2 linked regions of the Geothrix sp. 21YS21S-2 genome follow. The protein of the gene in region 1 interacts with the protein of each later gene in a pairwise test. Links are inferred from orthologs where the notes say so. Each region holds a gene or a part of one and is shown in the gene's direction. Other genes may lie near its edges. The genes, in order: cysK and epsC.

What was found.
Region 2: the proteins of cysK (region 1) and epsC interact in binary tests that used the Escherichia coli proteins (3 or more experiments, as listed by UniProt). The link is inferred for Geothrix sp. 21YS21S-2 from one-to-one orthologs.

The regions. Positions count from the first base shown.
Region 1 is NZ_CP132910.1:3,661,724-3,672,414, forward strand. The notes cover bases 7,843-10,633. They hold cysK (cysteine synthase A), read left to right. Parts: upstream 7,843-8,668; coding sequence 8,669-9,598; downstream 9,599-10,633. Other genes in these bases: RAH40_RS16185 (DapH/DapD/GlmU-related protein), read right to left, coding at 7,843-8,046; RAH40_RS16190 (Rrf2 family transcriptional regulator), read right to left, coding at 8,103-8,537; RAH40_RS16200 (ISL3 family transposase), read left to right, coding at 9,989-10,633. Outside these bases: RAH40_RS16160 (hypothetical protein), read right to left, coding at 1-227; RAH40_RS16165 (Do family serine endopeptidase), read right to left, coding at 314-1,831; RAH40_RS16175 (ADOP family duplicated permease), read left to right, coding at 2,402-4,780; RAH40_RS16180 (ABC transporter permease), read left to right, coding at 4,782-7,118; more of RAH40_RS16185, read right to left, coding at 7,306-7,842; more of RAH40_RS16200, read left to right, coding at 10,634-10,691.
Region 2 is NZ_CP132910.1:1,367,170-1,377,824, reverse strand. What follows is about bases 7,901-10,655. They hold epsC (serine O-acetyltransferase EpsC), read left to right. Parts: upstream 7,901-8,867; coding sequence 8,868-9,443; downstream 9,444-10,655. Other genes in these bases: RAH40_RS06175 (division/cell wall cluster transcriptional repressor MraZ), read left to right, coding at 10,197-10,655; RAH40_RS06185 (ABC transporter permease), read left to right, coding at 8,093-8,857; RAH40_RS06190 (ABC transporter ATP-binding protein), read left to right, coding at 7,901-8,100. In the rest of the region: modB (molybdate ABC transporter permease subunit), read right to left, coding at 1-299; modA (molybdate ABC transporter substrate-binding protein), read right to left, coding at 302-1,111; RAH40_RS06215 (rhodanese-like domain-containing protein), read left to right, coding at 1,164-1,583; RAH40_RS06210 (ATP-binding protein), read left to right, coding at 2,019-3,671; RAH40_RS06205 (helix-turn-helix transcriptional regulator), read right to left, coding at 4,436-4,822; RAH40_RS06200 (hypothetical protein), read left to right, coding at 4,912-6,213; gshAB (bifunctional glutamate--cysteine ligase GshA/glutathione synthetase GshB), read left to right, coding at 6,188-7,183; more of RAH40_RS06190, read left to right, coding at 7,186-7,900.

The DNA.
Region 1 (10,691 bases):
AGGTCCGCGTGCATGGGGGCCCTGCGGATGGCCGAACACAGGGCGTAGCCCTTGTTCTCGGACGTCTCCACGCACAGGAGGATCCCGCCGTACTGCCCCGACTCCAGGCGCGTGAGCGCCCCCTCCGTGGTGTAGAGGAAGTCGACTTCGAAGGCGGATTCCAACGGGGATTTGTGATCCTGGATGAATCTCCGATCGCTGTCCACGACGAGGAGACGCTTGCCCATATTCGATCCTTGCAAATGGACTTATACGATAACCCAGAAAAAAAGCTGCCGGGAAAGAATCCCGGCAGCCTTTGTGCTTCCGCCGTCTAGCGCGGGGGGATGGCGATCGTAAGCGAGGCGCCCCTGGGGGGCCGCACGAGCAGGAGCAGGGGCTTCTTGCCCCCCGCCTTCTTGACTTCGGCCTGGAAGGCCGGGAGCCCGTCGATGTCCTTGGGACCCACGGCGGTGATGACCAGGCCGGCCTGGAGGCCCTTTTCCGCGGCTCCCGACCGGGCCGCCACGAAGGTGATGACCACGCCCTTGACGTCGTTGGGGACGCCGAACTGGTGACGGTTGGCGGGGGACAGGGCCTCGACGGTGAAGCCGTAGGTCTTCTCGAGGTTCATCTGCTTGGGGTTGTCGGGGTCGGTCCTGGGCGCGGAGTCGTCCTCCTCTCCGTCCTGGGCCTCGCCCTTCTGCAACTCCTTGCGGTCGCCCAGGGTCACCTTGATGTCCTTGAACGCCCCGTCGCGCCACACCGTGACGGTGACGGACTCGCCGGCCCTTCGGCCCGCGATGGCGGCCACCAGCTGATCGCCGCTGCGGACCTTCTGGCCATCCACGGCGGTGATGACGTCCAGGCGCTGGATGCCGGCCTTGTCCGCGGGCGTGCCCCGGTCGACGTTGGAGACCACGGCGCCTTCCTTGATGCCCAGGGAGGACTGGAACTCGTTGTCCAGGTTGCGGGTGCCCACGCCCAGGTAGCCGCGGCTCACGGGCTTGCCGCTCTCCAGGTCCGCGATGACCCGCTTGATCATGTTCACGGGTACCGCGAAGCCGATGTTCTGGCCGTCGGGGCGGATGGCGGTGTTGATGCCGACGACCTCGCCCCGGAGGTTGAGCAAGGGTCCGCCGGAGTTGCCGCGGTTGATGGCGGCGTCGGTCTGGATGAAGGACTCGAGGCCGGGGCCCGTGAGCTGGCGGCCCTTGGCCGAGACGATGCCCTGGGTGACGGTGTGCTCGAGGCCCAGGGGGTTGCCGATGGCCACCACCCACTCGCCGATGCGCATGGCGTCGCTGTCGCCCAGCTTGGCGTAGGGCAGGTGCTTGGCGTCGATCTTGATCAGCGCGATGTCCAGCTCCTTGTCCTTGCCCAGGATCGTGGCCTTGAAGGTGCGGCCGTCGGCCATCTTCACCTCGATGGTGCTGTCCCCGCCCCGCACGCCGTCGATGACGTGGTTGTTGGTGAGGATCTTGCCGTCGGGGGAGATGACCACGCCGCTGCCGCCGGCCTGGACCCGCTGCTCCTCCTCCTGGGGCTTGCGGGTGCCGGGCCGCTGGGGCCCGAAGAACCAGTTGAAGAAGTCGTCGCCGAAGGGGGACTCGCCCTCGAAGCGGCCCCGGTTCTTGACGAAGCTGGTGTTGGTGATGGCCACCACCGTGGGATTGAGCTTCTCCGCCACGTCCGCGATGGGCGGGAGGCGGTCGAGGCCCTTGGCGTCGACGGTGACGGGCTGCTCCTCCTGGGCCCTGGCGACCCAGCGGTAGCTGAGCCCCATGCCCACGGCCATGCAGACGCCCGCGAAGGCGGAAAGCATGAAGAGTTGCTTGATCTGACGTTTCATAGGTATTCCCTCGTGAGAGTTGCCCGACCCGGGCCAGGTGATGGGTCTGGTTGCTATATGATGTAAAAGATCAATAAGTTCCGCGTCGTGAACCTCATACGCCATCTAGTATAGACGAGGAAAAAAGGCGCGGGTTTAGCTCCTCGCCGCCGGGACCCGAGATGGCGCTTCCCAGGGGGGCACGTTGCGGATATTCTGATAGATCCAACGGCGGATGTAGCTCAGTTGGTTAGAGTACTGGATTGTGATTCCAGGTGTCGCCGGTTCAAGTCCGGTCATCCGCCCCAGATCGAAAGCCCCGTGGAGTCTCCCTCCCCGGGGCTTTTCCCCGTCGCGCCGGACCTCCCCTCCATGCCTGACCGGAGCCTCCCCCTCGAGATTCCGGTGGAGCTGGTGGGCACCCGCGCCATCCGTCCCGCCCCGGAGGGGAACGGATGTGCGGGGGTGGGACGCCGGATCCCGATTCCGGGACGCCGCGTCCCCGGGTGTTGAATCCAAAAGGTAGGAATAAAGGGGTTTGTTTTTGGCACCCATTTGGCTGACCTGGACCGGATTCCCCGGAGCAGCGTCATGACAGGTCTTCTCATCGACATCCGCCAGGCGGTCCGGAGCCTTCTCCGCGCTCCGGGCTTCCTGGCCGCCGCGACCGGCTGCCTGGCCCTGGGCATCGGCGCGAACCTGGCGGTGATCTCCCACGTGGACCGTCTTCTCCTCAGGCCGCTGCCCTTCCCGGACAGCGGCCGGCTGGTGGAGGTGGATCCCGCGGACCTCCAGACCGGTGAGACCGGACCCATGACCATGCCCGACTTCCTGGCGCTCCAGGCCGCGGGCCGAGGCTTCAAGGCCATGGCGGCCTGCACCGCGCGGACCCGCACCCTGACGGGGCTGGCCGAGCCGATTCGCGTGGACGTGGGGATGGTCACGGCGGGCTTTTTCGACGTCCTGGGCGTCCGGGCCGCCCTGGGCCGGGTCGTCTTCCGCCCCGACGAGGAGGTGCTGCCCGCCACCGTGGGCGTGCTCCGGCACGATTTCTGGATGGCGCGGTTCGGCGGCGATCCCGCCGTGCTGGGCCGCACCCTGGACCTGGACGGCAAGGCCGTGCAGGTGGTGGGGGTGCTGCCGAAGGACTTCCGGTTCCACCGCCGGATCTCGGACTCCCAGGTGTTCGTGCCGGAGGCGGCCCCCTTCGGAACGCGGAGTCCCGGCATGGGCACCTTCCTGGCGATCGGCAGGCTGAACCCGGGGGTTCCCCTCGTCCAGGCCCAGGCCCAGGTCCGGGCCGCCGCCGCCGGCATGGAGGCCCGCAGGCAGAATCCCCGGTTCGACCTGCGCGCCTCCAGCCTGCTGGAGGAGACGGTGAGCAACTACCGTCGCGTGCTGCTCCTCCTGCAGGGGGCGGTGGCGCTGGTGCTGCTCATCACCTGCTTCGACGTCGCCGGGCTCCAACTGGTGCGGGACCTGGGCCGGGGGCGGGACCTGGCCATCCGCCAGGCCCTGGGCGCGGGGCGGGGGCGCATGGGGCGCCTCTTCCTGATCGAGAGCCTGATGCTCGCCGCCGCGGGCGGCGCGGCGGGGATCGCGCTGAGCTATTTCATCCAGGGCGGGCTCCGCTGGCTGCTGGAGGACCTCCTCCCCATGCCGGCCGCCTCGGTCTACCCCGCGCTGCTGGCGGCGGCCCTGGGACTGGTCCTGGCCACGGGCCTGGCCCTGGCCTTCCTGTCCTGGTTCATGGCCTGCGGCCCGCGCCTGGTGGAGGTGCTCCGGGCCGGGTACGGCGCCAGCCACTCCCGCGGCCACTGGCGCGTGCTCAAGGGCCTGGTGGTGGCGGAGGTCGCCCTGTCGGTGATGCTGCTCACCGGAGCCGGACTCCTGATCCACAGCCTCGTGAACCTCCAGCGCGTGCATCCCGGCTTCGAGGCGGGACCGGTGCTGACGGTGAACGTCCCCCTGCCGCCCTCCCGGTACGACCTGCCGGCGCAGCGCGCGTTCCTGGCGCGCCTGGAACCCGCCCTGTCGGCCCTGCCGGGCGTCGGGGGCGCCGGCGTCAACGACACCCTCCCCTTCGTCAAGGCCACCAACGGAGGCAGCGTCACCGCGGATCCCGGACGGGCCCAGGGCTCGGAGATCTATGTGCGGGTCCACGTCGTCACCTCGGGCTATTTCAAGGCCATGGGCATCCCCCTCCTCGCGGGAGGAACCTTCCCCCCGGCGGACCCCGGCACCTGCATGATCAGCAGGCGCCTGGCGGAAAAGCTCTGGCCGGGCCAGGACGCCGTGGGCCGCCCTCTGTATTCCGACGGCATCGCCCCCCAGCGGGTGGCCGGCGTGGTGGCGGATACGGCCGAGAACCGCCTCGACCGGCCGGAGGACCCGCAGGTCTACCTGCCGGCGGAGTTCCATGAGCTCTTCGGCGGCCCGGTGGTGGCGGTGAAGGTGCAGGGCGACCCCGCCCGGTACGGCGCCCAGGTGAAGGCCGTCCTCCGGTCCCTGGATCCCGGCCTCGCGCTGCCCGAGCCCCGGCCCCTGCGCGAAGCGCTCAAGGAGAGCATGGCCGTGCGCACCATGGCGGGCATCCTGTTCACCGCGTTCGGGCTCCTGGCCCTGCTGCTCTCGGGCGTGGGCCTCTACGGGGTCCTGGCGCAGATCACCCTCCAGCGGCGGCGGGAGATCGGCATCCGCCTTTCCCTGGGCGCGACCCGCGCCCAGGTGGTGGGGGGCATCCTGGCGGGCGCCGCCGCGATGGTGGGGCTGGGCCTTGGCCTCGGGATCCTGTTCGGGTGGCAGGCCGGGAGGATCCTGGGGCCGCTGCTCTTCGGCCTGGGCGGGGCGGGTCCGGCCATCCACCTGGGCGTCCTGGCCATCCTCGTTCCGACGGCGCTCCTGGCCTGCGTCCTGCCGGCGCTGCGCGCCGCCCGGGTGAACCCGTCGGAAGCCCTGCGTCAGGAGTGACATGAACCGGCTCGCCACCAACCTGAGATGGGCCCTCCGCTCCCTGGCGGGCACCCCCGGCTTTACCGCCATGGCCGTGCTCATCCTGGCCCTGGGCATCGGCGCCAACGCCGCCATCTTCGGCCTGGTGGACCGGGCCCTGCTGCGGCCCCTGGACTATCCGGGCGCGGAGCGCCTCGTGGCGGTGTGGGAGACCCACACCAACGACGGTTCCATCACCTCCGTCTCCCCCGCGGATTTCCTGGATTGGCGGCGCGAGGCCCGGGGCTTCGACGCCCTGGCCGCGGTGTGCAACACCTCCGTGAACGTCGCCGGGGGCATCGAGCCGGCGCGGGCCTTCGGTCTGCGGGCCTCCTGGACATTCTTCCGGGTGGTGGGGGTGGCTCCGGCCCTGGGGCGGGGCTTCCTGCCCGAGGAGGACGCCACGGGGGCCTCCCGGGTGGTGATCCTCTCCCACGGCTTCTGGATGCGGCAGTTCGGCGGGGATCCGGCCGTGGTGGGCCGCAGCGTCTCCCTGGACGGATCGGACGCGCTGGTGGTGGGGGTGATGCCCCGGGGCTTCCGGTTCGATTTCATGGGGGACCGGCTGGACCTGATCCTGCCCGCGGCCTTCAGCGCCGAGGAGACGGAACGGCGCGGGTGGCACTTCCTGGGCGTGGTGGGGCGCCTGGCGCCGGGCATGAAGCTGGCCGGGGCCCGGTCGGAGATGACACGCGTCGCCGCGGCCCTCGCCGTCGCCCATCCCGCCTCCAACACCCGGCGTTCCGCGCAGGTGGTCCCCCTGCGGGACGAGCTGGTGCGCGACGCCCGGGGCACGCTCCTCTTCCTCCTGGGCGCCGTGGCCTTCGTGCTGCTGGCGGCCTGCGCCAACCTCCTGAACCTCATGCTGGCCCGCAAGGCCCGCCGCCAGCGGGACCAGGCCATCCGCACGGCCCTGGGGGCCTCGCCCTGGGACCTGGGCAGCCAGGCCCTCACCGAGAGCGCCCTGCTGGGGCTCCTGGGGGGCCTCGCGGGGTGGCTGCCGGCCCAGGCCGCCATGTCCGGCCTGGTGCGGCTCCTGGCCCTGCCGGCCCACCTGGACCGCCCCGGCTGGGACTTCCGCATGGCCGGGTTCATCCTGCTGCTGTCCGTGGCCACCGCCCTCGTGCTGGGCCTGGCCCCCGGGCCCGGCGCCACGGCGCACAACCGCCTCCGGGGCGTCCTGGTGACGGCCGAGGTGGCCCTCACCACCCTGCTCCTGGTAGGCGCGGGCCTCATGGTGCGCAGCCTCTCCCACCTGCGCACCCTGGACCCCGGTTTCCAGCCCGACCAGCTCGTCATGGCCACGCTCACCGTGCCGGCCCGCGCATACCCCGCCCTCGAGGACCGCGCCGCCTTCATCCGGCGCCTGCGGGACCGGGTGGAGGCCATCCCCGGCGTGGCCTCCGCCGCCGCCAGCGATACGCTGCCCTTTGCCGGCTCCACCTGGACCACCTCGTACGACGTGGAGGGCCAGCCCGCCCAGGAGGGCCGCATCGCCATCGCCCACCACGTCTCCCCCGCCTACTTCCGCACCATGGGCATCCCCCTGCTGCGGGGCCGGGAACTGGAGCAGGGGGAACGGGACGGCGCCGTGGTGAGCCGGCGCTTCGCCCGCAGGCACTTCGGCGAAGGGGACCCCCTGGGCCGCCGCGTGGCCCTGGAGCGGGGCCAGTGGCTGCGCGTGGTGGGGGTGGCCGGCGACGTGCGCCACAACGGTCTGGCCCGGGACCCCGAGCCCGAAATCTACCTCCCTCTCACCCTGGGCGGCCCCACGTCCCAGAGCCTGGGTTCGTTCGCCCTGGTGGCTCGGGGCCCCGCGGCCCTGGCCCCGGCCCTGCGCGGGGCGCTGCGGGAAGTGGACCCGGACCTGCCCCTTGGCACCGTGCGCGCCATGGCCTCGCTTGTGGACCAGGACCGCCAGGCCACCCGCGCCGGCAGCGTGCTGCTGGGCGCCTTCGCGGCCCTGGCCCTGCTGCTGGCAGCGGTGGGGATCTACGCGGTCCTGAGCTTCATCACCGGCATGCGCAGGCGGGAGCTGGGCATCCGCATGGCCCTGGGCGCCACGGCCCGCGACATCCTGGGCCTGGTGCTGGGCCAGGGCCTGCGTTGGATCGGGGCCGGCATCGCCTGCGGCCTCGCGGGGGCCGTGGCGCTGGGACGGTTCATCCAGTCGCAGATCCACGGGGTGCGGGCCGGGGACCCGGCCACGCTAGGCGCCGCGGCCCTCCTGCTGGTCGCGGTGGGGCTCGCGGCGTGCCTGCTGCCGGCGCTTAGGGCGCTGCGGGTGGATCCCTGGGCGGTGCTGCGGAGCGAGTAGCCTCGGGTCCGGATTGGGATCGTTGCGCCATGAATGGCCTCCTCGCGACCCGGCCAGAGAGGGTTTCGGCCCCTCCCGCCCTGGGAACCATCCCACGCGGTTCCTGAAGGTGCCTGCCAACGTCTTCCCCTTCGTCACCGGCATGGCGTAGCGTTGCGAACCCGTGGGGAGGGCCGGCCACCGCAGCCTAGGAGGGCCTGGCCCCGTGCCTCCTACCCACCTTGCGCGCCGGCACCCCGCTCCAGATCTCCCCGGCGCCCACCCGGGTCCCCTTGGACAGCACCGACCCCGCCGCGAGGACCGCTCCGTCGCCGATGACGCAGCCCGGGAAGATGACGGCCATGAGGCCCACCGTGACGTTCCGTCCGATGACCACCGGCGCGGCGTAGAGGCGGCCCCGTTCGGCCACGTGGGCCACCAGGGTGACGTCCCCGCCGATGACGGTGTCGTCGCCGATGGTGATGAGGTTCTGGTCGGCCACCACGGCGGTGTTGATCTGCACCCGGGCCCCGATCCTCATGCCCATGAGGCTGTGGTACGCGGGGAGGAAGGGCGTGAGCCGAACCCAGTTCACGAAGGAGAAGCGCAGGAAGAGGGTCAGGGCGTTGTAGCTCGCCCAGCGCCACCCCTCCCAGGACACGTACGTGAAGGTGCCCACGGGGGTGCCCTGGGCGAAGGTGACCCAGCGCGCGATGGGCAGCAGGACCATGAGGGTGATGCCGAAGACGAAGTAGGCCGCCCCCAGGGCGATGCCCAGGGCCAGCACGTGGAGGTTGCCGGCGAGCGGTAGGCCCTGGGCCCACACCACCAGCTTGATGGCGGGGAAGGCCGCCAGGCCCAGCACGATGGCCGCCTCGGCGAACAGCGCCAGGGAGAGAAGGAACTGCAGCGGAGTCAGGATCCTGCGCTTCCAGACCTGCTCTGCCATGGGGACTCCGGGGGTTGGATGTATCGTGCCATCCCCGGGGCCGCCCTGTCAGCCGCTCAGATCACGTAGGCGGCGCCGCCCCCGGCCTTGACCCGCTCGGCCAGGTCGGCCAGCGTGTGCCGGCGCAGGGAGGCCTCCATGGCCGCGGCCAGTTCGCACCACACGTCCCGGGTCACGCAGTCCGCGGCGCGCCCGCACAGCTCGGGGTCCAGGGTGCAGTCGGCTGCGCTGATGCGGCCCTCCAGGGCCTCCACCACGTCCAGGGGCGTGATGCTCCGGGGCTCCCGCGCCAGCTCCAGGCCGCCGTTGGGGCCGCGCACGGCCGTCACCAGGCCCGCGGCCTTCAGGCCCCCCACCAGCACGTGGATGTACTTGCCCGGGAGCTGCTGGTTCTGGGCGATGGTGGTCACCAGGACCGGGCCGGACCCGTGGTGCACGGCCAGCTCGACCATGATCCGCAGCCCGTACCGCCCCCTGGTGGAAACCTTCATCGCCCGCCTCCAGGTCCCAGTATAGGGGGAGAACGTAATTCTTCCTATTGTCCATGGATAAACTTGACAATTAATTCCGGATCCCCCATTCTTGGGTTCCGAAGGTCCCCCAACCCCGAAAGGAGAGTCCCATGCCCCGTCCCAATCGCGTGGATTACGCCTACCAGCTCATCGGCAACACCCCCGTGGTCCGCCTGAACCGCATCGCGGAAAAGGGCAGCGCCACCATCTACCTCAAGCTCGAGAGCGCCAACCCCGGCGGCAGCGTCAAGGACCGCATCGCGCTCAGCATGATCGAGGACGCCGAGCGTTCCGGGGCCCTCAAGCCCGGCCAGGAGATCCTCGAGGCCACCAGCGGCAACACCGGCGTGGGTCTGGCCTTCGTGGCCGCCGCCAAGGGCTACCCCATCACCCTGATCATGCCCGAGACCATGACCCTGGAGCGCCGGGCCATCCTCAAGGCCTACGGGGCCAACCTCATCCTGACCCCCGGCCCCCTGGGCATGAAGGGCGCCGTGGACAAGGCCGAGGAGCTGGCGGCAGCCGACCCCAAGTACTGGGTGGTGCGCCAGTTCGACAACCCCGCCAACCCCGAGGTCCACCGCCGCACCACCGCCGAGGAAATCCTCGAGCAGGTGCCCGAGCTGGACGCCTTCGTGGCCGGCATCGGCACCGGGGGCACCATCACCGGCGTGGGCGAGATCCTGGCGAAGCGCAAGCCCGGCACCCTCGTGGTGGCCGTGGAGCCCGTGGACTCCCCGCTCCTCACCCAGGGCAAGGCCGGCCCCCACAAGCTCCAGGGCCTGGGCGCCAACTTCGTCCCGAAGATCCTCAACCGCGAGGCCTTCCAGCGCGTGGAGGACGTGGGCTACGACGACGCCATCGCCATCGCCCGCCGCCTCACCCGCGAGGAGGGGATCTTCACGGGCATCAGCACCGGGGCCATCGTCTTCACGGCCCTGAAGGTGGCCAGGGAACTGGGCGCGGGCAAGACCGTGGTCGCCGTCGTTTGCGACACCGGCGAGCGCTACCTCACCCACCCGCTCTTCTCCGAGGCGTAGAAAAAGGGTTCTTCACGGATTTGAGGGGTGGCGCCGACCCACACTCACTTTAGCTTGGTGCTGACGAGGAGGCCGGGTCCGGTCGATAGGGGCCGTTCTGAGCCCGTCATCCAGGTAAGTTGAAACGAAAAGCTTATCGCCGAGGCGCCGAGGGGCCGAGGTTCGCCGAGAAAAGATCTTCTTTTTATTCCTCGGCGATCCTCGGCTCCTCGGCGCCTCGGCGATAGGCCCTTCGATCGAGATTGCCGGATTCATCGGGTAACAGGTCGGCAGCAGTGGACTTCAGGCATCTTGGAGTTGTCGAGAAACCAGGATGAGAGGAGGCCGCTGCTGCCTACCAAGGAGCTTATTGCCCGTTTGGGCGGATGGAAAGGGCATCGCGTCGGAACCGTGGAAAGGTTCGAACCGGGGGAGAAGGGTACCCGCGCCCAGGTCTGGATCGAGTTGCTCGGCTTCGGTGTCCACCCTCGGACCTGCAGCGGCTGCCAGCGCAAGGTTTCAGCGGTGCACGACTGGTCCCAGCGAGAGATCCGGGACCTGCCCGTGTTCGACGCGGATACCGTGTTGGTGGTCTGGCGTGTCCGGGTGGCCTGCCCTGCCTGCGGACCCAAGCTGGAGGCCCTGGACTGGCTGGAACCCTATGCACGGGTCACCAACCGCATGGCCGAGAGTGTGGCCCGCATGTGCAAGGTCATGCCCATCAAGCGGGTTGCCGAGCATTATGGCCTCCACTGGGGCACAGTGAAGGACATCGACAAGGCCTATCTGGAGCGCACGCTGGAGCCAGCCAGACCAGGCAAGGTCCGGCTGCTCATGATGGACGAGTTCGCCCTCCATAAGGGGCAGAGCTACGCCACGGTGTTCGCCGATACCGAAACCCGCCAAGTGCTTTGGGTGGGCAAAGGCCGGGGCAAGGCGGATATCAGGCCCTTCTTCGAATGGCTCGGCAAGCGGCGGTGCCGCAAGGTCGCGGCGGTGGCCATGGACATGTCCCCCACTTTCGAAGCGGAAGTCCGCCAACACTGCCCCAATGCCGAGATCGTCCTGGACCAGTTCCATGTCCTGGCCAATTTCGGAAAGCAGGTGCTCGACC
Region 2 (10,655 bases), 2.3 Mb from region 1 along the record:
GGCAGGTTGAAGAGCACCGAAGCCAGCAGGAGGCCCTCGAAGGAGAACGCCAGGGTCCTGCCGGCCAGCGAGGCGTAGAGCGAGCCCAGGGGGCTCCTGGCGCCGAAGGACACCAGCAGGTAGTAGCCCAGCACCGTCGGTGGCAGCACCAGGGGCAGGGCCACGGCCGCCTCCACGAGGCTCCTGCCGCGGAAGCGGGCCCGGGCGAGGAACCGCCCCAGGAGCACGCCCACGGGCAGCAGGAGGGCCACGGTCCAGGCCGCCAGTCGCAGAGAGAGCCCCAGGGCGGTCCAGTCCATGGTCAACCCCGCTCGCCGGGCAGCAGGAAGCCGTAGCGCCGCAGGATGGCGCGGGCCCCCGGTTGCTGGAGGTACGCATGGAAGGCGCGCGCGGTGGCCCCCGCCCCCCGGAGGAGCACCATGCGCTGTCGCAGGGGCTGGTGGAAGGATTCAGGGATGAGGTCGAACCGGCCCTTGCCGGCGAAGGCCGGGGAGCTGGCCAGGGAGTACGCGATGATGCTGCCCTGGGCGTTGCCGGACACGGCGAACTGGGCCGCCTGGACGACATTCTCGCCCAGGACGAGCCTGGGCCGGATGGCGGTCCAGAGCCCGGCCTTCTCCAGCGCCTCCTGGGCCCGTTTCCCGTAGGGGGCGTGCTGGGGATTGGCGATGGCGAAGGATTGAACCCGGGCCCCCTCCAGCGCGGCCCGCAGGTCCTGGAGGGTCCCGTCCGCCTTGAGGGGCGAGCCCGCCGGCACGAAGATCCCGATCCGCCCGGTCGCATAGAGCGTGCCCTCGTCGAGCGTCCGGCCGGACTGGGCCAGAAGCCGGACGAAGGCCTCGTCCGCGGAGAGGAAAAGCTGGAACGGGGCTCCCTGTTCGATCTGCCGGGCGGCATTGCCTGAGCTCCCGAAGGACAAGCGGACGGTCCGCCCGGTGTCGCGCCGGAACCGGTCCGCGATCTCCTCCAGGGCGAACTGGAGGTCCGCCGCCGCGGCGATGGTGGGGGGCTCCTCGGGCCTGGAGCGGTGACACCCGGCGAACAGCAGGGTCAACAGCAGCAGGGCGCCGTTGAAAGCCCGCCGGCACGTCCAGGATGGAACTTCGCGCATGGACCCAGGATAGGGTAGGGTGGCCGGAATCGGGTAACGGTAGAATCGAGGTATGGAAACCCCGGATCCGAAGGAAGCCGCCCAGGCGGGAAGGGTCATCCAGGGCCTTCGGTTCCTGGCGCCCGGGGAAGCCCTGGAGGCACTCCGGCGGGGGGCCCTCCTGGTGGACCTGCGCATGGATGAGCTGGTGGCCATGAAGGCCTTCGACGTCCCCGAGCAGATTCACATCTGCCATTCCGACCTGGCCGGCCACCTCGCCGGGATCCCCCGGGACCGCCTGCTGATCCTGGCGGATTCCTCGGGCGTCTACACCAAGGCCGCGGCGGCCACCCTGCGGGCGGCCGGGATCGAGCGCATCGCCTGCCTCAACGGGGGCATGCTCGCCTGGGATGATGCGGGGCTGCCCCTGGCCACCGATCCCGCGGCCCTCCTCTACGGGGCCTGCCCCTGTGTCTTGAAGCCGCGGAACTAGAACGCGTTTGTCATGTTTATGCGGTCGGGGCCTTTCCAATCCGTGCCGTCAGGACAAGGCTGTTCGGTTCAATTATGGGACTGGCCGCGAGCGGCCCCGAGGCACCGGGCAAGCCCAACGTTCTGTTCCTTCCTTCCGAGGGGTCGCCCGACCCACCCTGGACAGGCCGATCAGACCTTCAACCAGACCAAGATGCAGGCCATGGCAACCTGGCCGCCAAGCTGCGTGCCGTTTTCTCAAAGCGGGTTGTAAAACCAGTTGGCTGCTTGAGGCGGTGTGAGAGCCTCGGTCGACCTATTCCGCCGCGCTCAGGCGGAAGTTATTCCGTGCGCACATTATAAACGGACAGTTTTTACCACAATTCTGAAGGGGTGAATCTCTCCGGGGGCCCAGAACCATTTGGGTGCAAATGGCTACAATGGACTGAGGCATTCCGTGACCCTGATTCCCTCCAGTGAAACCCTGACCGTCGAGTTCAAGTCCGACCGGAAGGGTTTGCCCGACCACGAGCTGGTGGAGGCCCTGGTCGGCATGGCCAATGCCGAGGGTGGCGAGGTGTTCCTGGGGGTCGAGGACGACGGGTCGCCCACCGGCCTCCACGCCAATCACCTCGGGCTTGGTGGACTTCCAGGCATGGTGGCCAGCCTGACCCGGCCGCCACTGGCGGTCCAGACCGAGCTTATCGAGCAGGGGCCGGTGAAGGTCGCCAGGATCACCGTCTCGAAGGCCATGCGCATCGTCGCCACCGCTGGCGGGCTCGTCGTTCGCCGGCAACTCCGGTCGGACGGCAAGCCAGAGAATGCGCCTATGTACCCCGGCGACTACCTCACCCGCCAGGGCGACCTGGGGATCCTGGACTTCTCCGCCCTGCCGGTGGAGACCGCCTCCGCGGACGACCTTGATCCCCTCGAACGGGTGCGCCTGCGCAACATGATCGAGCTGTTCCGGGGGGACGCAGCCTTGCTCAACCTGGACGACCAGGCCCTGGACGAGGCCTTGAACCTGACGGTGGCCCAAGGAGGAAGGCAGGTCCCTACGGTGGCCGGCCTCCTGATCCTGGGCCGGGAGAGGGCCCTCAAGGCCCACCTGTCCACCCATGAGGCGGCCTTCCAGGTCCTCGATGGAACCGACGTTCGGGTGAACGCATTCATGCGCTGGCCCCTACTTAAGACCTTCCAATACCTGGACGAACAATTCGCCCTGCGCTATGAGGAGCAGGAATTGAATTCCGGCCTGTTCCGGGTGCCCGTGCCCAACTTCGACCGGCGCGGCTTCCGGGAAGCCCTGGTGAATGCCTTGATCCATCGTGATTTCACCCGCCTCGGTACCGTCCATTTCGTCTGGGAAAACGACGGCATCACCATCAGCAACCCGGGCGGGTTTCCTGCGGGTGTGAACCCGGACAACATCCTCACCGTCCGCCCCACCCCGCGCAACCCCTGCTTAGCTGATGCCATCAAGCGGATCGGTATTGCTGAGCGGACAGGCCGGGGGGTGGACCTGATCTTCGAGGGGCTGCTCCGCTTCGGGCGGCCGGCGCCGGACTACTCAGCCACTGGGGCCACAGCCGTCGTCGTGAAACTGTTCGGCGGAAAGGCGGATCTGGCTTTCCTGGAGAACGTCTTGACGGAGGAGAAGCGCCTGGGCGCGCTCCTGCCCCTGGAGGCGCTGATCGTCCTGGCCACCCTGAAACGGGACCGGAGGCGTGGAACGGCGGATTTGGCCAGGGCCATGCAGCGGGCAGAAGCGAGCGCCAGACCGGTTTTGGAGCGCCTGGTGGAGAACGGCCTGGTCGAGGCCCATGGCACCACCCACCGGATCTACACACTGAGCTCGCGGCTCTACAGGAATTCCGGGCAGAGCGCCGCCTACGTCCGTCAGTCGGGGATCGAGCCAATCCGGCATGAGGAGATGGTACTAAAGCTGGTGGAGACCCAGGGCATCCTTCGCCGTGCCGATGTGATGGAGCTATGTGGTCTCAGCCCGAACCAAGCCCGAAAGCTTTTGGCGCGCCTGGTTGAATCGGGCCGCCTGCAGAGGGATGGGAAAACCCGGGGCGCCACTTATCAGCTTGCCGGCCCTAGGTGATGGCGTAGGTACAAGGCGGATGCTCCCCAAGGGGTTCCGATTGATCCCGATTGATCCCAATTGATCCCAATTGATCCCGATTGATCCCAATTGATCCCGATTGATCCCCGTGGGCACTTGGCCGGCTCTGTTGGAATCCCTTATGTCCGAATGCTACTGGGCTCTCTGGAGGCTTGGGTAATTGATCCCCCTCTTTGATCCCGGGGCCATCTTGGATGAGTTTGATAAGTTGTTTGAAAGGTTCCACTTGCCTGACGGTCCACCCCAAGGGAGAGGAATCCCAATACTACCAGTCGGACCCGAGCGCAAACCTTGCATTAGGTGGACTGGGTTGGCTGCCCTTCTGCTTATCTGCGCCTTGCGTTTAGTATTTTCACAAATAACGACAACAAACACCCATTGCATGGTGGGTTGTGGGCAAGGGTTCAAGCCGCCCGCCAACCTAGCCCATTTAAGTTCCCTGGAAACCGCCGCATCGAACGGTTTTGGCGCACTATCCTGGAACAACGCCTTTGGATCCTACCGTTCCCGACCATTCGTCGTGACGGAAGTATTTCAGAATATTTCGGTACGTATCCTGATGATGGGAGTTTCTCCAACATGGTGTCGGTCAGGAAACGTCTCGGTATGGTTGCTCCAGGATGCAAACTCTGGTTTTCGACCTTGCCAATATTTGTACAACCCAATTACTCATTCAGGTTAGGCCATTACTAATGCGCTCGGGGTCTTCCCGGCTTAATTGGGCAGTGTCGACAGGTTCCTGATCAGGTTTCCAGAGCCGGACGGCAACCCGCGGCCGGACATCCTTCTTCCCCGCCCGGACCGGCCTTGGCCCGGTCCGCGCCCCACCGGGTGAACAGGTTCCGGGTGAAGGCCGCGAGCGCGTCCTCGTTGATGGCGTAATAGACCCACTTGCCCTTGCGCTGCTCCCGGACAAGGCCGGCGGCCCGGAGCTGGCCGAGATGGTACGCCAGCTTGGAATGCGCCAGCCCGCCCAGTTCGGCCGCGAGGTCGCAGGCGCACACCCACACGGGGGCGTCCGGGTGCTCGGGTGAGCAGCAGGGCCTGGAGCGGCCCGCGGCCAGCAGGTCCAGGACCTTGAGCCGGAGGGGGTCCCCCAGGGCAGCCGCGATGGTGACGAGTTCGTCCATGCCTAGAATCATAGGTCGGAACGGGGTCATTTCAACTTTTCTTGACATGTCAAAAAAAGTTGACATATTTGTCCGTGGAGACCTTCGCCATGACCCGACACGAGGAAATGCCCTTCCTGGACTTCCGCTGGGGTGTGGAACGGGAGACCCACCGCATGCTTCCCGATGGCCAGCTCAGCCCGGAGCCCCACCCCGCGGCCCTCCGGCCGGGCCCGTTCACCCGGGACTTCGCCGAAACCATGCTGGAGATCGTCACGGACCCGCTCCCGTCCATCGGCCGGGTGATGGGGGAGCTGGAAGGCCTGACCCGGGAGGCCCGGGCGGCGGTCCATCCAGAGCGCCTCTGGCCCTTCAGCATGCCACCGCGGCTCCCGGAGGACGCCGGCATCCCCGTGGCCGCCCTGGGCCGGCGGGCCGTCCTGTATCGCCAAGGGCTGGCCCTGCGCCACGGCAAGGCGCGGCAGATGATCAGCGGGGTGCATCTCAACACGTCCTTCGGTCCGGCCATGGAAGGCTGGCTCGCCGGGCACACCCCGCTGGGCGCAGGCGAGGACAGCTTCCAGCTCCGGCTGGCCCGGAACCTGTACGGGGACCTGGCCTGGTTCTCCATCCTCTTCGGGGCCTCCCCGGTGACGGCCGAGGGCGGACCCCTGGCCGTCTCCCACCGCAACGGACCGCGCGGCTACGCCCGGGCCGGGTTCCTGCCGTTCCTGGACCTCACGTCCACCAAGGCCTACCTCGACGGGATCCGCCGGGGCCTGGGGACCGTCTCCCCGGAATTCACGGCCCTGGGCCTGGTGCGGGACGGGCGGGTCCTGCAGCTCAACGGCAACGTCTTCCAGACGGAGAAGGAATTCTACGCGCCCATCCGCCTGCGCCAGGCGGCCCGGGCCGGGGAGTCGGGGCTCCAGGCCCTGTCCCGCCGGGGGGCCGGCTACCTGGAGCTGCGGTTCCTGGACGTGGATCCCTTCACGCCCACGGGCGTTTCGGAGGACGGCCTCCGGCTGATGCACCTCTTCATCCTGGACGGCCTGGCGCGGCCCACGGAGCCCCGGCCCACGGCCGTGCTGGGGGAGGACCTGGACCGGGCCGCCCGGGCTGCGCGCATGGATCCCCGCGCCCTGGACCCGGCCCTCGCGGGGGGCCTGGGAACCCGCCTGGATGAACTCGAACGCTGGGCCCTGGCGCTGGACGGCCTGGAGCCCGGGGGCCGCCACCTCCGGGCCCTGGACGGCTACCGGGCCCGGGTGGCCAGGCCCTCCCTTCTGCCCTCGGCCCGGCTCGCGGCGCTGTTCGAGGCCTCGGGGATGGACTGGACGGCCTTCGGCCTGCACATCGCGAATCAATTTCCGAAAGGAGTGAGCCATGCACTGGACTACGCCGGGGTATGAGGAACTGGAACTCTCCACCCAGCTCGTGATCAGGGAGGCCCAGGCGCGGGGCCACGCGGTGGAGGTGCTGGACGCGCCGTCCAATTTCATCCGCATCCGGGGCGCGGGGCGGGTGGAGTACCTCCGCCAGGCCACCCGCACCTCGGCGGACACCTACGTGAGTCCGCTGATCATGGAGAACAAGAAGGTCACCAAGCTCCTTCTCGCCGAGGCGGGGATCCGGGTTCCGGAAGGCGGGGACTACGCCAGCCTGGAGGCCGCCGGGGCCGACTTCCCGCGGTGGCGGTCCCGGGGCACGGTGGTGAAGCCCAACACCACCAACTTCGGGATCGGCGTCTCCATGCTGCCGGCGCCCGTGTCCGAAGCCGAATACCTGAAGGCGGTGGAGACGGCCCTGGCGGCCGACGGCACGATCCTCGTGGAGGAGCTGATCCCGGGGCGGGAATTCCGCTTCCTGGTGATCGGGGACGCGGTGCGGGCCATCCTGCACCGCGTGCCGGCGCGGGTCCTGGGCGACGGCCGGCATTCCGTCGCGGAACTGATCGCGGAAAAGAACGAGGACCCCCTGCGCGGCAAGGGCTACCGGAGTCCCCTGGAGAAGCTCCGCACGGGCCCCGAGGAGGCGGCGCACCTGCGCCTCGCCGGGCTCACGTTCGCGTCCGTGCCGGAAGCGGGACGCGAAGTCGAGCTCCGGCCCAATTCCAACATCAGCACCGGCGGCGACAGCCTGGACTTCACGGACCGGATCCATCCCGGCTACTCAGAACTGGCCGTGGCCGCGGCCGCGGCCGTGGGGGCCCGCATCTGCGGGGTGGACATGCTGATCGAGGACGTGGAGCGCGAACCTTCCGCCGCCACCTACGGCGTCATCGAGCTGAACTTCAACCCGGCCCTGCACATCCACGACTTCCCGTTCGAGGGCGAGAACCGCCGCGTGGAGCGGCACGTCCTGGACCTCCTGGAGCTGTGACCATGCTGACCCTCGAAGGCCTCACCAAGACCTACCGCGGCGCCCCCAGGCCTGCCCTGGACGCCGTGGACCTGGGCGTGGAGCCCGGCGCCTTCCTGGCCCTCCTGGGGCCCAACGGCGCGGGCAAATCGACGCTCATCAACATCCTCTCCGGGCGCTGCGAGCAGGACCGCGGCACCGTCCGGGTCGCGGGCAGGCTCCTGGCCGCCTCCGACCCCGCGCTGCGCACCCTCATCGGCATCGTGCCCCAGGAGATCCGCTTCGACTACGTCTTCACGGTCGAGGAGATCCTGCGCATGGAAATGGGCTTCTACGGCCTGCGGGCCGACCCGGCCCGGCTGGATTTCCTGCTGGAGCGCCTTTCCCTGGCATCCAAACGCAAGGAAAAGGTGCGGAGCCTCTCGGGGGGCATGCAGCGGCGCCTCATGATCGCCCGGGCCCTGGTGCACCGTCCGCGCCTCCTCCTCCTGGACGAGCCCACCGCCGGGGTGGACCTGAACCTCCGGCACGACCTGTACGGCTTCCTGCGCGAACTGAACGCGGAAGGCCTGACCATCCTGCTCACCACCCACTACCTGGAGGAGGCCGAGGAGCTCTGCGGCCGGATCGTGGTGCTGGACGAGGGCCGGATCGTGGCCGACGAGGCCCGGGAGGCCTTCCTGGGCATGGCCGGTGACTTCCTCACCCTCGACATGCGCACGGAGGCGGAGTCCCAGGTCCGGAGCCTGTTCGAAGGCCGGGGCATGGCGGCCGAGGCCGGCGCCGGCCTGCGGGTGGTGTTCCCCAGGTCCGCCCGGGAGCCGGTGCTGGCGGCCCTCGCGGAGGCCTCGCCGCTGGTGGACTCCTTCCAGATCCTGCGGCCCCGGCTGGAGGACGTCTTCATGAAGCTCACCCGGAAGGAGGCCGCCCTTGTTTAGCCCCTGGATCGCGTTCCGGACCCTCTTCCTGCGGGAGGTGATGCGCTACCTGAAGCTGGCCGTGCAGACCCTTTTCGCCCCGTTCCTTTCCAACCTGCTGTTCCTCAGCATCTTCGGCGGACTCATGGCCTCGCGGAGCAGCGGCCCCGGGGGCGGGCCCTACCTCCGGTTCCTGGTGCCGGGGCTCGTGCTCATGGGGACCTTCCTGTCGGCCTTCCAGAATCCCCTGTTCTCCCTGGTGGCCATGAAGTACCAGAACACCCTCCAGGACCTGAGCCAGTACCCGCTTTCCACCGCTTCGAAGTTCGCCTCCTTCGCCCTGGCCGGAGCCCTGCGGGGCTTCCTGGTGGGCGTCATGACCTTCGCCGCGGCGGGCCTGTTCGCGGGCTACCACCTGCAGCACGCGGCCCTCTTCTGGGCCTTCCTGGCCTCCACCGCCTTCGTGGCCGCCTCCGGCGGCATCGTGGCAGGCCTTTTCCTGGATTCCTTCGAGAAGACCAACTTCCTCGTTGCCCTCGTCCTGACGCCGGCCATGTTCCTGGCGGGCGTGTTCCAGGCCGCCGGCACCTCCCCCTGGCTGGACCTTATCGCCCGGTACAACCCGCTGGCCGCCCTGGTGGGGCAGGGCAGGGGGCTCTTCCTGGGGACCGGCGGGCCGGAGCCCGTCACCTTGCTGCTGGGCGCGGCCTTCTCCACGGCGTCCGTCGCTCTGGCCATCTGGGCCGTGGGGGCCCGCAAGGGAATGAAAATCGAATAAGGAGCTTGCCATGACCCACGCCGCCGCATGCTGTGAACTCCCGTCCCGGGCCGAAGCAACGGCCCTGCGCAGGCTGCCGTACTTCTTCTCCGACGCCGCGGCCATCTGGCGCCGGGACCCCGCGCTGCGGGGCGGCGCCCTGAAGGCCCTGGAGATCGTCCTCTACGCCTCCTTCTGGGCCATGCTGCTCCACCGCGTCGCCCACCCCCTGCACCGGCTGGGACTGCCCTTCGTGCCCCGGCTCCTGAGCCAGGCGGCGCGCTTCCTGACGGGCATCGAGATCCACCCCGGCGCCGTGATCGGGCGCGGGCTGTTCATCGACCACGGCATGGGCGTCGTCATCGGCGAGACGGCCATCGTCGGAGAGGATGTCCTGCTGTACCACGGCGTGACCCTGGGAGGTGTGGATGCCAGGCCCGGCCGCCGCCATCCCCGGCTGGGGAATGGGGTCATGGTGGGGGCGGGGGCGAAGGTGCTCGGCCCCGTGACCCTCGGTGACGGGGCCCGGATCGGGGCCCAGGCCGTGGTCCTCACCTCCGTGCCCCCGGGCAGGACGGCGGTGGGGGCGCCCGCGCGCATCGTTTGAACCGGCCCCCTGCGCGGTGACCCTCCGTCCATGCGAAGGGGAGGAAGGCCAGGCCCTTGTGGAAAACCCCCGGCCTCGACCTCCCCTCCTTGTCCGTTCCCGGCGCCTCTGCGAGACCTCAGCGCCCCAGCGTTTCAGCTTTTTCAAGGGAATCCGGCAATGGGGTCCACTGCCCATCCGTCCGGAATCCTCTCGGGAATGGATCAGACGCCGGGCCGCAGGGATCCCGCAGAGGCGCTGGGTCACAGCATCCCCGCACCTCGACCCGGCAGACTCGTCGAAGGCGTCACCCCTCTCAAGGAGCGATCCAGGCGGAGGGGCCGCGCCCCGGCAACCCAATGGGTCGGGCCGTGGCAGGGTGGGCCGCGCCTGAGGGCTTCCTCCTTCAGGCGCCTCCCTCCCGGTCTGCCGGAGGACCCGGAGGTCCATGGTCGCTTGGCAGAGCGACCGTCTGTTTTTCGAGCCGCATTTCGCATTCCCGAAGGAAATTATTCAGGGCCAGGCTAGGTCTGCTCGCCGAATTTTCGCCGGGGCCTGGGGCCCTTTGCCCAAAAAGCGTAATAAACAGGGGGTTTCTTTCGGATTCCACGAGAGTCGCCCCGGTATTTTCGTTTTACTTCCGGCTTGTTCCATAACAAACCATTTCTAAACTTGGGAGTGGAATTAAACGGAACAAATTGGGTTGAAGTGGCAATTTGTGGCATTCCATCCCTCTCCCCTGCAATCTTTGAATGTTGTTGAAAGGCGACACCGGTGCTGCGACTTCGCGGAAATGCACCGGCCACCGTGGACGAAAAGGGCCGTCTCAAGCTGCCCACCACCTTCAAGGCCGACCTGGACGTCTTCGCCAAGAGCGAAGGCGAGCCCGGCCTGCGCGCGTACCTCACCTCCCTGGACGGCAAGGGGGCCCGGCTCTACCCCCTGCCCGTGTGGGAGGCCATCGAAGCCAGGCTGGCGTCGGTGCCCGGCACCAACCCCGCCAAGCGGCGGTTCCTGGAAGTGACGGCGTACTACGGCTCCGAAGTGGAGCCCGACGCCCAGGGGCGCTTCGTCATCCCGCCCACCCTCCGCGAGGCCGCGAGCCTCGTGGGCGAAGTGGCCATCCTCGGCCAGATGGACCACCTGGCCATCTGGAACAAGGAGGCCTTTGCCGGCCGGCTCGTGGCCGACCCCCTCACCACCGAGGACCTCGCGGCCCTCGCGGACCTGGGG